Regions from separate parts of the Halalkalibacter lacteus genome, predicted to be linked through region 3. Evidence: riboswitches for the same ligand, from Rfam matches in the RefSeq annotation. Region 3 holds a riboswitch; each other region holds the start of a gene.

Evidence for each region. Region 3 has a riboswitch for S-adenosylmethionine ahead of mtnK (S-methyl-5-thioribose kinase). Riboswitches for the same ligand answer to the same signal wherever they lie in the genome.
Region 1: another riboswitch for S-adenosylmethionine. It lies ahead of SAZ04_RS09015 (homoserine dehydrogenase); the one in region 3 lies ahead of mtnK (S-methyl-5-thioribose kinase).
Region 2: another riboswitch for S-adenosylmethionine. It lies ahead of SAZ04_RS07485 (methionine biosynthesis PLP-dependent protein); the one in region 3 lies ahead of mtnK (S-methyl-5-thioribose kinase).

What each region holds. Positions count from the first base shown of each region.
Region 1 is NZ_JAWRVL010000009.1:139,542-144,563, forward strand. It holds gene hisS (histidine--tRNA ligase) at 1-977, shown strand, start outside; gene aspS (aspartate--tRNA ligase) at 979-2,766, shown strand; SAM riboswitch class I at 2,877-2,990, shown strand; gene SAZ04_RS09015 (homoserine dehydrogenase) at 3,054-4,283, shown strand; gene SAZ04_RS09020 (hypothetical protein) at 4,260-4,565, opposite strand; RNA gene ssrS (6S RNA) at 4,709-4,886, shown strand.
Region 2 is NZ_JAWRVL010000007.1:158,111-163,132, forward strand. It holds gene SAZ04_RS07480 (bifunctional homocysteine S-methyltransferase/methylenetetrahydrofolate reductase) at 1-1,019, opposite strand, end outside; gene SAZ04_RS07485 (methionine biosynthesis PLP-dependent protein) at 1,016-2,134, opposite strand; SAM riboswitch class I at 2,288-2,392, opposite strand; gene SAZ04_RS07490 (hypothetical protein) at 2,517-2,678, opposite strand; gene prsW (glutamic-type intramembrane protease PrsW) at 2,742-3,389, opposite strand; gene SAZ04_RS07500 (asparaginase) at 3,483-4,451, shown strand; gene SAZ04_RS07505 (YpdA family putative bacillithiol disulfide reductase) at 4,707-5,022, opposite strand, start outside.
Region 3 is NZ_JAWRVL010000006.1:5,000-10,021, reverse strand. It holds gene SAZ04_RS05865 (1,2-dihydroxy-3-keto-5-methylthiopentene dioxygenase) at 1-267, opposite strand, end outside; gene SAZ04_RS05860 (methylthioribulose 1-phosphate dehydratase) at 269-892, opposite strand; gene SAZ04_RS05855 (2-hydroxy-3-keto-5-methylthiopentenyl-1-phosphate phosphatase) at 889-1,542, opposite strand; gene SAZ04_RS05850 (2,3-diketo-5-methylthiopentyl-1-phosphate enolase) at 1,539-2,735, opposite strand; SAM riboswitch class I at 3,113-3,220, shown strand; gene mtnK (S-methyl-5-thioribose kinase) at 3,337-4,563, shown strand; gene mtnA (S-methyl-5-thioribose-1-phosphate isomerase) at 4,556-5,022, shown strand, end outside.

The DNA.
Region 1 (5,022 bases), on a different contig from region 3:
CAACAAAGCTTTTCTATACAGGTCCTATGTTCAGGTACGAACGTCCACAATCAGGGCGCATGCGTCAATTCGTTCAATTTGGAGTGGAAGCTTTAGGAAGTCATGATCCAGCTATTGATGCAGAGGTGCTCGCATTAGTAATGAGTTTGTACGAGGAGTTAGGATTAAAAAATGTGAAGTTAGTATTAAATAGTTTAGGTGATAAAGAAAGTAGAGAAGCACACCGTCAAGCACTAATTGATCATTTTAAACCAAGTATTGGAGAGTTTTGTGAAGATTGTCAAAATCGCTTAGATAAAAACCCTTTGCGCATCTTGGACTGTAAAAAGGATCGTGACCATCCGTTAATGTCAAATGCACCTTCTATTCTTGATTATTTAAATGAAGAGTCTAGCTCTTACTTTAGTCAGGTTAAGACTTATTTAGATCAACTTGGTATATCTTATGTAGTTGATCCAACTCTTGTACGAGGACTAGATTATTATTTTCATACTGCGTTTGAGATTATGGCTGAAGGAGAGGGATTTGGTGCGATTACGACACTTTGTGGTGGTGGTCGTTACACAGGTCTTGTTGAGGAAATTGGTGGTCCATCGACTCCTGGAATTGGTTTTGCTTTTAGTATTGAGCGTGTCATTATGGCATTAAAAGCACAAGAACAAGCAATTCCTGTTGCTCCGAAGTTAGACTGCTATCTAGTTTCATTGGGTGATGCGGCAAAAGAAAAGACTGTTGAACTCCTGTATAACCTTAGAAGTGCAGGTGTTAGTGCTGATAAAGATTATCTAGATAAGAAGATGAAAGCTCAGTTTAAAGCAGCTGATCGCTTACAAGCACGTTTCACAGCAATCCTTGGAGATGATGAACTTACTCATGGAGTCATTAATGTGAAAGACATGGAAACAGGAGAACAGGTACAAATAGAGCTAGAAACATTTATTGATCATATTAAAGAGAAAACCTTAGGAGGTAAGTAGGATGATAGGAAGAACACATCACTGTGGAATGCTACGCGAAGAACATGCAGGAGAACGAGTACAATTAAAAGGGTGGGTACAAAGACGACGGGATTTAGGTCAAGTTATTTTTTTAGATGTTCGTGATCGATCTGGTATTGTTCAAGTTGTCTTTAGTCCTGAAGTAAACCAAGAAGCACTTGCTGTGGCAGAACGAGTAAGGAATGAATATGTCATTGAGGTAGAGGGACAAGTCGTTGTTAGGGATCCGAAAACAGTAAATGAAAAAATTGAAACAGGTTCAATTGAGATCCATGTTGATAAAATGAGTATCTTAAATGCGTCGAAGCCTCTACCTTTTCAAATTGAAGCAGATACAGATGCATCAGAAGATGTTCGTTTAAAATATCGATATCTTGACCTTCGTCGTCCTGATATGCAAGAGACGTTTAAGTTACGTTACCGTACGACGAAGTTAATACGTGACTTCCTTGATGAAGAAGCTTTCATGGAAATTGAAACGCCAATGCTAACGAAAAGTACACCAGAGGGAGCTCGTGATTATCTTGTACCAAGCCGTGTACATCATGGTGAGTTTTACGCGTTGCCACAATCGCCGCAGCTCTTTAAGCAATTGTTAATGGTATCTGGTTTTGAACGTTATTATCAAATTGTTCGCTGTTTCCGTGATGAGGATCTTCGTGCGGATCGTCAACCTGAATTTACACAAGTCGATATCGAAACATCATTCATGGATAAAGAAGACTTGCTTGCAATGACAGAAAAAATGATGGCGAAAATTATGAAGGAAACAAAAGGGATTGAAGTATCATTGCCGTTCCCTCGTCTTACGTATGATGAAGCAATGAATCGCTTTGGTTCAGACAAACCTGACCTTCGTTTTGGTTTGGAGTTAGTAGAACTGTCTGATGTTGTGAAGGATTCAGAGTTTAAAGTATTCCAAAGTGCACTAGCTTCTGGTGGTACAGTTAAGGGATTAAACTTGAAAGGTGGAGCAGACAAGCTATCGCGTAAAGAAATCGATGCTCTTACTGATTTTGTGAAACAATATGGTGCAAAAGGTTTAGCATGGCTAAAAGTTGAAGAAGAAGGGCTTAAAGGTCCAATTGCTAAGTTCTTTGATGAGGATGTAGCAACTGCTCTTCAAGAAGCATTAGGTGCAGAAACGGGAGACCTTCTGTTCTTTGGGGCAGACAAGAAGCAAGTTGTATTTGATAGTCTTGGTGCATTGCGCTTGAAGTTTGGTAAACAGTTTGACTTGATTGATCAAAGCCAATATAACTTCCTTTGGGTTGTTGATTTCCCACTTGTTGAATACGATGAAGAGGCAAAACGTTATGTAGCTTTGCATCATCCATTCACAAGCCCAATAAAAGAAGATATAGAACTTCTTGCAACTGATCCAGGAAGTGCACGAGCCAATGCTTATGATCTTGTTTTAAATGGATATGAGCTTGGTGGTGGCTCTCAACGTATTTACCAAAGTGATATTCAAGGGCAAATGTTTACAGCACTTGGGTTCTCTGAGGAAGAGGCGCGTGAACAATTTGGCTTCTTGTTAGAAGCATTTGAATACGGCACTCCGCCACATGGAGGGATTGCGTTAGGTTTGGATCGTCTTATTATGCTTTTAGCTGGTCGTACGAATTTACGTGATACAATAGCTTTCCCGAAAACAGCAAGTGCAAGCTGCTTATTAACCAATGCACCTGGTGAAGTGAGCGTCGAACAGTTAATTGATCTAAATTTATCCATTATTGGTAAGAAGACAGAAAAGGTAAATGTGTAAGAGGTCCGAAAAGGTGAGTTTACCTCTTCGAACAAGAATAAATTAGTTTGACAGAAGGCAATAGGTAACGTATAATCATTGTTAATAGAATTTGAACGTTTGAATATTCAAACTTATCAAGAGTGGTGGAGGGAACTGACCCGTCGAAGCCCGGCAACCTTTTTGCAAGCCATGCAAAAAAGGTGCTACTTTCAGCAGAATGATTTTATTCTGGAAGATAAGTGAAGGCAAAAAACCTTTCCTTATCAGGAGAGGTTTTTTGTTTTATAGAGAGAGAGGGACATGAGATGATACGAATAGGTTTAATAGGATTTGGAACAGTTGGTAGTGGTGTATATGAACGATTGCTACAGACTAAAGACCAAATCAAGCAATTACTAAAAAAAGATATTGAAATTTCAGCGATATTGGTAAAGGATAAACAAAAGCGGCGAGCTGAGAAAGTCGATGCATTTGTGACAACTAGCTGGGAAGAGTTTTGTGGAATAGCTAAATTTGATGTTATTTTTGAAGCGATTGGTGGGATTGAACCAGCTTTCTCATATACCGCAAAGTGGTTAGAAAAAGGGGTACCGGTAATTAGTGCAAATAAGAAACTAGTGGCTGAAAAGGGAGAAATTCTTGAGCAGCTAGCAACTGCCCACTCTACTTATTATGGCTATGAAGCAGCAGTTGCAGGAGGAATCCCGATTATTAACTCGTTAAAAGGAACTCTTACGACTACACCTATAACTAGAGTATCTGGGATCTTAAATGGAACAACCAATTATATGTTAACTGAAATGATTGAAAATCATCGTTGCTTTACTGAAGTGTTATTGGAGGCGCAAGAACTAGGGTATGCTGAAGCTGATCCTACAGATGATATTGAAGGGTTTGATGCCTGGTATAAAATTCGGATTCTAAGTCGTCTATGTTTTGGAAAGTGGTCACCTGTTACATCATTCTATCGAAAAGGTGTATCAAGCATTGAAGATTGGCATGTTGAAGTGGGAGAGCGTCTTGGTTTTAAAGTGAAGTTAGTTGCTGAAGCATGGAGAGGCGAATCAGGGGTGAAAGGTCGTGTGACTCCGGCATTTTTATCACCAATTGAACCGTTAGCGAACGTCAGAGGGGTTACGAATGGAATTTCTTTAGAGGGTGAATCCATTGATCAACTTCTTTTTCTTGGACCAGGAGCAGGAAAAGAAGCTACAGCAAATAGCATGGTTGAAGATTTTATTTTCCATGAACGAAGTACAAGTGCATGGAGAAATACAAAAGAAGAAAAATGGGATATGGAGGAGTCCTTTACGCATGCTTTCGTATTCATCAATCATTCAGAACGAAATAAAGCATTGGAATGGGTAAAGCAAGCGGGAATTGCTGTGATTGATACATATGCTCATCATGAGGGGGAAGGTTGGATTGTACCAAGTAACCACTCATCCCCTTTTGAAATGTATCCTATTTATGGTGATATATCGACAAGGAAACGAGAAAAGACAATTCATTCAGCGCAATTCGGGGCGTTCTGATTTAAGCTTTTGATAGGCACTTACTAATGGATAGGCATCATCTTTAATATAATAAGTTCGAACACCGCGGTTCGTGTGTAAATACAAAAAACCCATTGCGTTTAGTTCTGGCTTTTTTCGATAAGAAATGTCAAAGATTGAAGTTAACTCGAATGTATCATCTTTGACAATTAGCTTGTTATCAAATAATTTCATGTCGAATGATGTTTCAATGATACGCTTTTCGGTCCAACCGATTTCTTGGTGAATTTCAACACATCTTTGACTAGCGAGTAGATTCATACAAGGCTCACCTCACATTAATAATTATTAGCTAAACTGTAACATAGGGAATGAGAAATTACCAAATCATTATATAGCTGAATATTCTGATTATGTAATTGACTTTCTAATTTAGTCTTGATAGAATGTATGTAAGCAAGTAAGATTTCCTAAGATGTACGTATGCATCTACGTTTTGAGCCAACAGAATTTGGACGGGAGCTTGCGTTGTAAATGTAATTACAAGCCTTCTTGTAGGGAAGTAAGATCATTTGTACAGAGCACCCACCTGCATAGGAGCAGGTTCAAAACTATAAGTAAAACGGCATTATTGGGATTTCTTACTTTATATGATGAATAAGGAACAACTTCTTTTATAAGAGAGTTGTTTTTTTGTGTGTATTAGGAATGAGCGAAGTGCAATTTGCAAACCCTTTAAAATGCACTTAGACTTTTCATTTTTGCTATGGTATAGTCA
Region 2 (5,022 bases), on a different contig from region 3:
GCGCCCTCCATAAATCGTTTTGTATTTAATTTTTTCGGGGGATCTAACTCAACAATAACAGATTTACGTTCTTTCACAATTTCTGGTAACGGCGTTTGTTTCCGCGGAATGTGAATCGCTTCTCTCACCGCTACAAGTGGACGGACCGTTTTACTAGTGACCGGTTTCGTAACAGATTTTACTTTTGCAAACGCCTCAATATGTTCCGGTGTTGTCCCGCAGCACCCACCTAATAAGCGTACACCTTGTTTAATAAATTGTTCCCCCATCGCTTGAAAGTAATCAGCATTCGATTGATAGAACACTCGCCCATCTCTGTAATCAGGCAAACTTGCATTCGGGTAGGCTGATAGAAAGGCCTCCTTCGGTAAAGGCATCGTTTCAAATGAGCGAAGCATATGAAATGGACCTGTCCGGCAATTCAACCCGACAACATTCGCTCCTACTGCTATAAGCTGATCAAACGCATTAGAAACAGCTATACCACCGTTCATGACACCAACTTCACCTATTGAAAGATTGACAATTATCGGTAAATTAGTTAGCTTTCTAGCTAGACTCGTTGCCATTTTTGCTTCCTCTAAATCATAAAATGTTTCAAGTAAAAGTCCATCGACACCCTCATACAATAGTTCATTCATTTGCTCAGAAAAAGCAACTTCAATTTCGCGCAAACTCCATTCTTCAAGTTGAAACCTTCTTATTCCACCAACAGTTCCGACTACAAATGCTGACTTTTTTGCTGCTTGTCTAGCTAAGTTTACAGCCGTCTGATTGATTGTCTGAACTTGTTTATTAAGACCGTATTTCTCAAGTTTTAATTGATTGGCTGCATATGTATTGGTTTGTACTACATCCGCGCCAGCTTCTACATATTTTCTATGAGCATTCACAATTTTTTCAGGGTCAGTTATATTCACCTCTTCAAAGCACTGATCAACGCCTTGCTCATAAAGCAAAGTTCCCATAGCACCGTCCCCAATTAAAACCCGCGTGGCTAATTGTTCTAGTAATTTCATTCGTCGCCCTCCTCTTTTACATACCGGAATGCCTGGTCAAGATCTGCAATTAAATCTTCAGCCCGTTCTATCCCAACAGAAAACCGCAAAAGACGATTACAAACTCCATTTGCTATTCGAATATCTTCAGGAATATCCATATGCGTTTGCGTAGCAGGATAAGTCATCAAGCTTTCGACCCCCCCTAAACTTTCTGCAAAAGAGACAAGTTTCAACTGCTGCAAAAATGGATTCACCCATTGCTCATGTAAGATACGAAATGAGACCATGCCTCCCTTACCTGGGTAAAGGACATCGGTCACGCTTTCTTGCTCATTTAAGTATGTAACAATCGCTTTTGCATTTTCTTCATGTTTATCCATACGAATCGCAAGTGTTTTCATGCCTCGAGTTAAAAGATATGAATCAAACGCAGATAAAATCGCTCCAATTCCATTATGATAATACCCAATTCTTTCACATAACTCTTCTCCCTTAGCGACAATTAACCCAGCAATCACATCATTATGCCCTCCTAAATATTTCGAGGCACTATGAATAACGATATCTGCCCCATCAACAAGTGGTTGTTGTAACAAAGGAGTGTAGAATGTATTGTCAACGATTAATAACAATCCATATTTTTGGGCTATTTGAACCAAGTCTGGAATTGATGCTTCTTGCATCAGTGGATTCGTCGGTGTTTCAATAAATAAAGCTTTTGTTTTATCGGTGATACAACGTTCAAACTGCTCAAGTTTCCTCGGATCAGCAAAGGAAAATGTTAAGCCCCAGCGATTCCATCCTTGTTCGAATAGACGGTATGTCCCTCCGTATAAATCTTGAGAAGCTAAAATTTCATCACCTTGTTCAAAGAGAGATAGCACCGTTTGGATGGCAGCCATACCCGAACTACATGCAAATCCTCTATCCCCCTCTTCTAGTTTAGCTATCGCATTTTCAACCACTTCCCTCGTCGGATTTCCAGTTCGAGCATAGTCGTAACCAGTCGACTCCCCAATCCCAGTGTGTCTATATGCTGTTGAAAAATAAACAGGTGTATTGATCGTCCCAGTCGGGTCCGAAGAACGGTTTCCTATTTGCACTAAAATCGTTTCTAGTTTTTCTCGGTTCATCTTTCATACCTCCAATAATTCAATCATTTCATGATCCTCTCTCACCTATTTGTCGCTGATTGAGGTATAAATAATATCTTTTCTTTCATCTTCTACAAAAAGAACCACCCTCATTATATAAGAAGAAGGTGGTTTTTATAAATCATTCACTTCTTCTTATCTCTCAAGCCAAAAGACTTGATGGAATTAGCACCTGACCTATAAAGGCTGGTTGCTGAGACATCATAGGGCCAGTCCCTCCGTCTCTCTTGATAAGAAATTCAAATATTGTTTTTTGCGTTTAATCAAAATTACAACAATTCATACAATTTTGCAAGTGAAAATTTCTAAAAAAGCTTTTTCATACAAGATTTAGTTATCATCCCTTTATAAACACTACCAATTATTCTAGTGTTGCATCAATATTTAAATTCTCCTCATTCCCACAAACACAACGCTTAAAACCAGTCTCATACTCTCCATTCTCGTTTCGTCTCCCACGTAAAATGTATTTCTCGCCACAAACAGGACAACGAATAACAATACGATAACGTCCTTCTGCCATAATCATCACCCTTTACTATAAATATGCACTTATCCCCATTACTATTTATCACTCACTCTTTCATTATTCGTCTAAATGGTGAGCTCGTTTTACCTTATTTAAAGCTACCCACCATAGTACTAACATAAACGGAATCAACCCAATTAAAAAATACATATCAAATACAATAAAAATAGAATCGTATACGCCATGTAATATGATAGGAAAACAAAGGGACAACGTCAAATGTTTCACTCGTTGTTGTCCTTCTATTTTCGCCCTTCCTAAATAGTATCCCATTATAACACCAAATAGAGCATGGCTTGAAACCGGAAGCAGTGCTCGACCAAATGCTGTCTCAAGTCCATTAGCTATTAAATAAAATACATTTTCTAATGTGGCAAATCCTAACGAGAGCGACACACCAAATACAATTCCGTCATAGCGTCTCGCAAAAGTTGCATGTTGATACGCAAAAACCCAAAGAAGAAACCACTTGAAAAACTCTTCCACGAACCCATATAAAATAAATGCCCTAGAGAACGGATTACTAAAATATCCTTCAGTTGTAAACGCATATTGCAAGACCATTACTGGGAAAACGAGTAGCACACCTATCAAAAATGTTCTAAATACTAGTGCTATTGTACTCGTGGTATAATGGTTACGTAGATAGAAATAAGATAATAATGCCATTCCTGGAGCGATTGCTGCTGTTACAATTGCAAACAACTTGCTCTTCCTTTCCCATTGCTTTACTCTTTAAAATTAATTTCTAAGCTGGTATGATATTATTCTATAAAACTTAAATTTGAGGTGTGCTTTTTGAAAAAAATTCTCGTTTTACATACAGGTGGCACAATTGCGATGCAAGAAAATGAGCAAGGAGCCGTGCAACCAAACTTGATAAATCCATTATATTCCACTATCGAATCGCTATCAAGCATCGCCTCTGTTATCGTTGACGATTATTTGAATATTCCATCACCACATATGACCCCTAGTTTAATGATTGATCTTGCAGAACGCTTAAAAGAAAGAGTAAAAGAAGATCATTTAGACGGTATTGTTGTCACACATGGAACGGATACACTTGAGGAAACAGCTTATTTACTTGACCTTTTACTTGATTGGAATATTCCCGTTATCATTACTGGAGCTATGCGTTCAAGTAACGAACTTGGCGCTGACGGCCCTCATAATTTAATAGCTTCTGTAAGAGTTGCAGCAAATGAAGATGCACAAGGTAAAGGTGTACTCGTCGTATTGAATGATGAGATCCACACAGCAAAAAACGTAACAAAAACACATTCAAGTAACATTGCTACTTTTCAAAGTCCACAATATGGACCGATTGGAATTGTCACAAAACGTGGTGTCTTCTTTCATCACACCCTTTCGAAGCGAGAATGTTACCCGGTTAAGAAGATAACAAAAAAGGTGGCATTATTAAAAACTTATACTGGTATGGATCATTCGATCGTTGACGCTATTGCATCAACACACATAGATGGGCTTGTTATCGAAGCCTTCGGTCAAGGAAACGTCCCCCCAACTATTGTGCCTGCATTGAACCGTTTGATTAATCGAGACATTCCTGTCGTCTTAGTCTCTCGCTGCTTCAATGGAGTCGTTCAAGATATTTATGCATATGAGGGCGGAGGTCGTACGTTAAAGGATATGGGTGTCATTTTTACAAATGGATTAAATGGTCAAAAAGCAAGATTAAAACTAATGGTCGTATTAGAACAAACAACAAATCGAACGACAATCCAAGAATTATTCTACAAATAAGAAAAACTGCAAAGCTGTCTTTTCTTAGAAGCACTGAGCTGAACCGTTGCCTCTTTTTAAGATGAACGACAAGTGGGTAACAGTAGTCGTTCGACACGCAGCGTGCGAAGCCATTTCACGCCCTTGAATAGGATTTCACGCTTCATTAAATTCTGTTATATTTCATTTTTCTTATCTTTTAAAAAGGGGATCAAAAGGTAGTTTTTTACCCTTTTGATCCCCCTTACAGATATTGACTATATGTCATAAACAGTTTTAAACCTTTTTATTCGCTTTAATTGCTTTTGCAATGTGCTCACCGTGGAATCGTCCATTTTCGATAAAGATTTCATTTGCATTATTTCCGGCTGCAATAACACCCGCAATATAAAGTCCTTCTACATTTGTTTCCATCGTTTCAGGATGAAAAGTTGGACGACCTGTATGCTCATCTACCAATACGCCCATTTTTCGTAGAAACGTATGATTTGGATGATACCCTGTCATCGCAAAAACAAATTGTGCTTTAGCTTGGTACACATCTTCTCCTTTTTTATAAATCACTACATTTTCTCTTATTTCGAGTACTTCT
Region 3 (5,022 bases):
TTCTAAATTAGGTGTTATTTCTGATAGAGCGACAATGTCCCAATTTTGATAACCACGTCGCTCAACCAATGAACGAATATCTGCATCATATGCTTTTAAAATTTCTGATTTGTCATCATCCGATAGGTCAAATTTCGCAACTAAACTCTTAGGCAACTTACTCATATCCCATCTTTCAAAAAAGACACCTTGCGCTTCAAGAAATGCATGAACATTCTCATATCCTTTGATTACTTCTCCACTGTTTCTTACTTTTATAACTGCCATGTTATAAAACCTCCTTTAAATTTAATGCTTTTGCATGCAATAATTTCATTTGGTACGAAAAAAGGAATTCACAAGCTTCAAGATGCCTTTTTGCTTCGAATGCATTTCTTCCCCATACCGTAATACCATGGTTTCGTATTAAAACCGCTTTTGTGTCAGCTGAAATTTGTTCGCCAACAGCCAGACCTAATGTTGGCAAGTCTGCAAAATTTTCAACTATTGGAATCGTTAGTTCTCCGTCTTCTTCCCAAATTCCAAATGCCTTTATCAACTCCACATTCCGAAATGTAACGGAGCCTTTCTCAGCATAAAGTTCTGAAATCAAATTATTATCAAGTGTATGAACATGAAGACTACATCCAGCATCCGTTCTCTTATAAACCTCTAAATGAATCACTGTTTCCGCCGATGGTTTTCCCTGCTCAGTTAGGGCATTTCCATCCTGATCAACGAGGACAAAATCTTCTTCTGTCTCTTGATACTTATCCTTACCGCTCACCGTGACAAGACAAGTAAGTGGCTCATCACTGACCTTGATAGATAGATTTCCACTCGTTCCTGGAAACCAGTTTCTTACCCCAAGTTCACGTTTAATAGAGGCAAGTTCATTCCAAGCTGAAATCATACTTTCACCTCATTTTGTTCTAAAATTCGAATAACATCATGAAACGTTTCAAAAGACTGATAAGGCAGATTCAATTCTTCACACTTTTGCTGCAGGAAATCTCGTGCAATGACTAAATCAGCTTGCTTAGCAGCTTGCAAGTCCGTGATTGAATCACCTATAACAATCTTATAATGCCCTTCTCCAATTTCGCGCAAAATTGATGGCTTGCAACAGCCACATTCATTTGAACATTGTTCATCACAGGTATGCGGCCATTCAACTCGGATTTTCTCTTCATTAAATTTCGCTTCATTACAATAAACCGGCAAGTTGTATCCTTTTAAAAGTGGATGAACAAAAAAGTCCATACCTCCACTAACAACGACTAAATCTAGTCCATTCCTTTTTGTGTATGAAACAAATTCACCGAACCCTTCACGAATCTTTGCATCATTTAAAATGAAGGTTGTCATTTCTTCTTTTAATTCAGCAGGGAGGAGACGAAAGAATTGGCCCACTCCTTTTTTAATCGAAATCCGTTGACTAAGAATATCATCTTTAATTTCTTCCCATTCAGGTGGGGCAAATTTCTTCATAATCGCGACAATATTATCATTCTCTGTAATCGTCCCATCAAAATCGCAGAATATCATCGGATTCAGGGTCATTCCCCTCCCCATAGTTCAATCGCTTGAGCTAACTCCTGATTTTCAGTCGCTGCCTCTTTTAAAGATTTATGATCTAATACAGCATCAATTGCCTGAAGAAATGCTTTTCCACCCGCTGCAGCACCTCCAGGGTGACCGTGAATTCCACCGCCCGCATTAATAATGCTGTCGACCCCAAAATCAGCGATCAATTTCGGCGTTAAACCCGGGTGGATGCCAGCAGATGGCACAGGAAATGCTTTTTTAAAGACCGAATCTTCACTTGTTAAGTTCAGAGCTATCTCTTGTGTCTCTTCTTTTGCCATCGCAACAGAACCATAAGGAGACGGAAATAAAACTAGATCTGCTCCAGCCATACGAGCTAATTTCCCAAGTAACAAACCTGGTGAAACCCCGAAATCTGGCGAAGAAATCATCGTTCCCGAAAATGCTGGATGGGCCATAATTGGCAATGGAATATTCGGGTCTTCTGCAAGTGCCTGCATAACATCCAAGCCATAGGCGTATGTATTAAACAGCAAAAGATCAGCGCCTAATTCCACCGCTTTATAAGCATTTTCTTTTAACTCCATTGTTTTTCCTGTTAAGTTGACTGCATGAAGCGTTCGTTTTCCAGTTTCTTCATAACTCTCCCGTAAAGCCTCTTGACAAACTGCTATTCTTTTTTCAAGTGGCGTTCGTTCATTTTCAAAAAGAATTTCATCATCTTTAACGATGTCAATTCCTCCAAGAGCTTGTGCTTTCATTTGCTCTTTAAGCGAAGATAAATCGCGCCCGATGACTCCTTTAAAAATACTCATTAATAAAGGACGGTTATATGCATTCGTTAATTCTCTAATACCTTCTATTCCATATTTCGGCCCAGGGTACCCTTGTTTTACCTCATCAGAAAATGCCAAGTCAATGAGTTTCACCTTGCCATCTAATGAGAACTTCCCAAATGTTGTTGTCAGAACCGCTGGCAAATCATTTGAAAAGTTCACGCTTGGATATCCTACGGAAATACGAGCCTTATTATTTGTTACCATTTTTGCTTCAACGACTCTTCCTTTATGACGCTCGAGCTGAGCTTGTTCCACTGCAGGTAGATTAGTCCATGAACCTACTGTTAACCCAACAGCAATTGCCTCTGCTTTTTTTTCTAAACTTTCTGGCTTTGCTTCAAGAAGGTATGTTGCTATTACTTCACTCACTATACTAAAACCTCCATTATGTACTTCTTCTACTAAATTGTGGATAAACGCGATATTGGCACTTAATAATAGTTTTGAATTATGCCAGTATTCTTATTTTCCGTCAATCATCAAAGGGTGTTTTTCCTTTTTGTACATAGAAAAATTTGACTACTTATAGTAGTATCTCAATTTTATCACTTTATCAAACTAAATGATCTCTTAATTTGCAAAATCCAATTGACAGTTCCCTTTCATTCGGTGTAAGATGACACTCAAATAGGAAAGCTTTTTTAAAAGTAGCTTATAACTAGACTAAATGAGATCGTATTAAAGTGCCCACGTATCGGCTTTTAGGGGACCTTCTTTAACCAATGAATGCATATAACTTCATATAACTCTTATTACGAGAAGGCTGAGGGAATTGGACCGATGACGCCCGGCAACCGGCTTAAAAGCAATGGTGCTACTTCCAACGGAATGATAAACATTCTGACAGATAAGAGGAACGAACACGATGTTTCAATCCTCTTGATTTGTTTTCAAGAGGATTTTTTTATTGGAAATCATAACTACATCGTACTTAACGGACCACAATAAGTTCTTTTAGGAGGTTGCACATATGAAAGTACTAACTTTGCAAAAGAAAATCTATAAACCTTTAAACACAGAAACAGCAATGGAGTTAAGTAAAAAATTGCAATTATTCGACCTGGATGATCAACTCACTTCTGAAGAAATTGGTGATGGAAATTTAAATTTGGTTTTTCGAGTAATGAATGAACAATCTGGTAAATCACTCATTATTAAACAAGCACTCCCATACGCCAAAGTTGTTGGAACAAGCTGGCCGTTAACACTAGACCGTGCTCGTATTGAAAGTGAATCATTAAAACGAACATACCAACTCGTTCCAAATTTCACTCCAAAAGTCTACTTTAGTGATTCAAACCGTGCTGTTACAGTTATGGAAGATCTATCTGATTTCACTATTTTACGTAAAGGTTTACTTGCTGGGAATGTTTATCCTAACTTAGGAAAGGATATCGGACAATTTCTAGCACATACACTCTTTTTCAATTCAGACTTTGGGTTAAATCAACAAGAAAAGAAAATCCAAAGTAGTCGCTTTATTAACCCTGAATTGTGTAAAATCACAGAAGACCTTGTATTCACAGATCCATTCTATGATCACGACACTAATAATATTGATGAAGACCTTAAGCCATTTGTTGCAAAAACGATATGGGAAGATCCATCTTTAAAGCTTGAAGTCGCGTCATTAAAAAAGGCTTTTCTCACAAAAGGAGAAACACTCGTTCATGGTGATCTTCATACAGGGAGTATTTTTGTTCGTGAAGAAGATACGGTAGTGATTGACCCTGAATTTGCCTTTTACGGTCCAATGGGATTTGATATTGGTGCCTTCATTGCCAACATTATTTTGAATTATTTATCTCAACAAGTTCATTTAAAAGATCAGCCACAAAAGCAAGAAGAATACAAACACTACTTACTAAATGTCATTTCTGAAAGCTGGAATGTATTTAGTGAAGAATTTACCTACCTTTGGAATCAACACCCACAAGATGTCTATATGAGTGTTGATGGTTATCTCGATCAAACGTTACAAGAGATTTTCAAAGATACGATTGGATTTGCAGGTTGTAAAATAGTCCGACGAATGATTGGTCTTGCCGGTGTAGAAGATGTTGAATGTATTTTAAATCAAGCAGTCAAAAATGAAGTAAAGAAAACTGCACTTACTCTCGGGAAAAACCTAATCTTAGAACGTAGTCAGATTTCAACAATAGATGAATTAGTAAAGGTTGTGAGTAAACATGCTTAATAGCCCCATTCGTTCCGTTCAATGGAACATAGACAAAATTATATTACTAGATCAGCGATTGCTTCCAGGAAAGACGGAATTTCTCACACTAACTTCAATAGAAGATGTTTGGGATGCCATCTTTGAACTAAAAGTACGTGGTGCACCAGCAATTGGCATTGCCGCTGCATATGGATTAGCTCTTTCAACACAACAATCAACACTATCCGATTTTGATAAGTTTCGTTTGGAACTTGAAAAAGAAGCCGCCTATTTAGAAACGTCTAGACCTACTGCTGTCAATTTATTTTGGGCAATAAAACGGATTCTCTCTGTTGTAAGAGATGTAACGACTGTTCAAGAAGCGAAAGAAGCTGTTTTAGCAGAAGCTCTTTTAATTGAAAAAGAAGATGAAGAAGTTTGTCGATCAATCGGGGAATACGCACTTAGTTTATTTCAAGATGAAGACACATTGCTTAC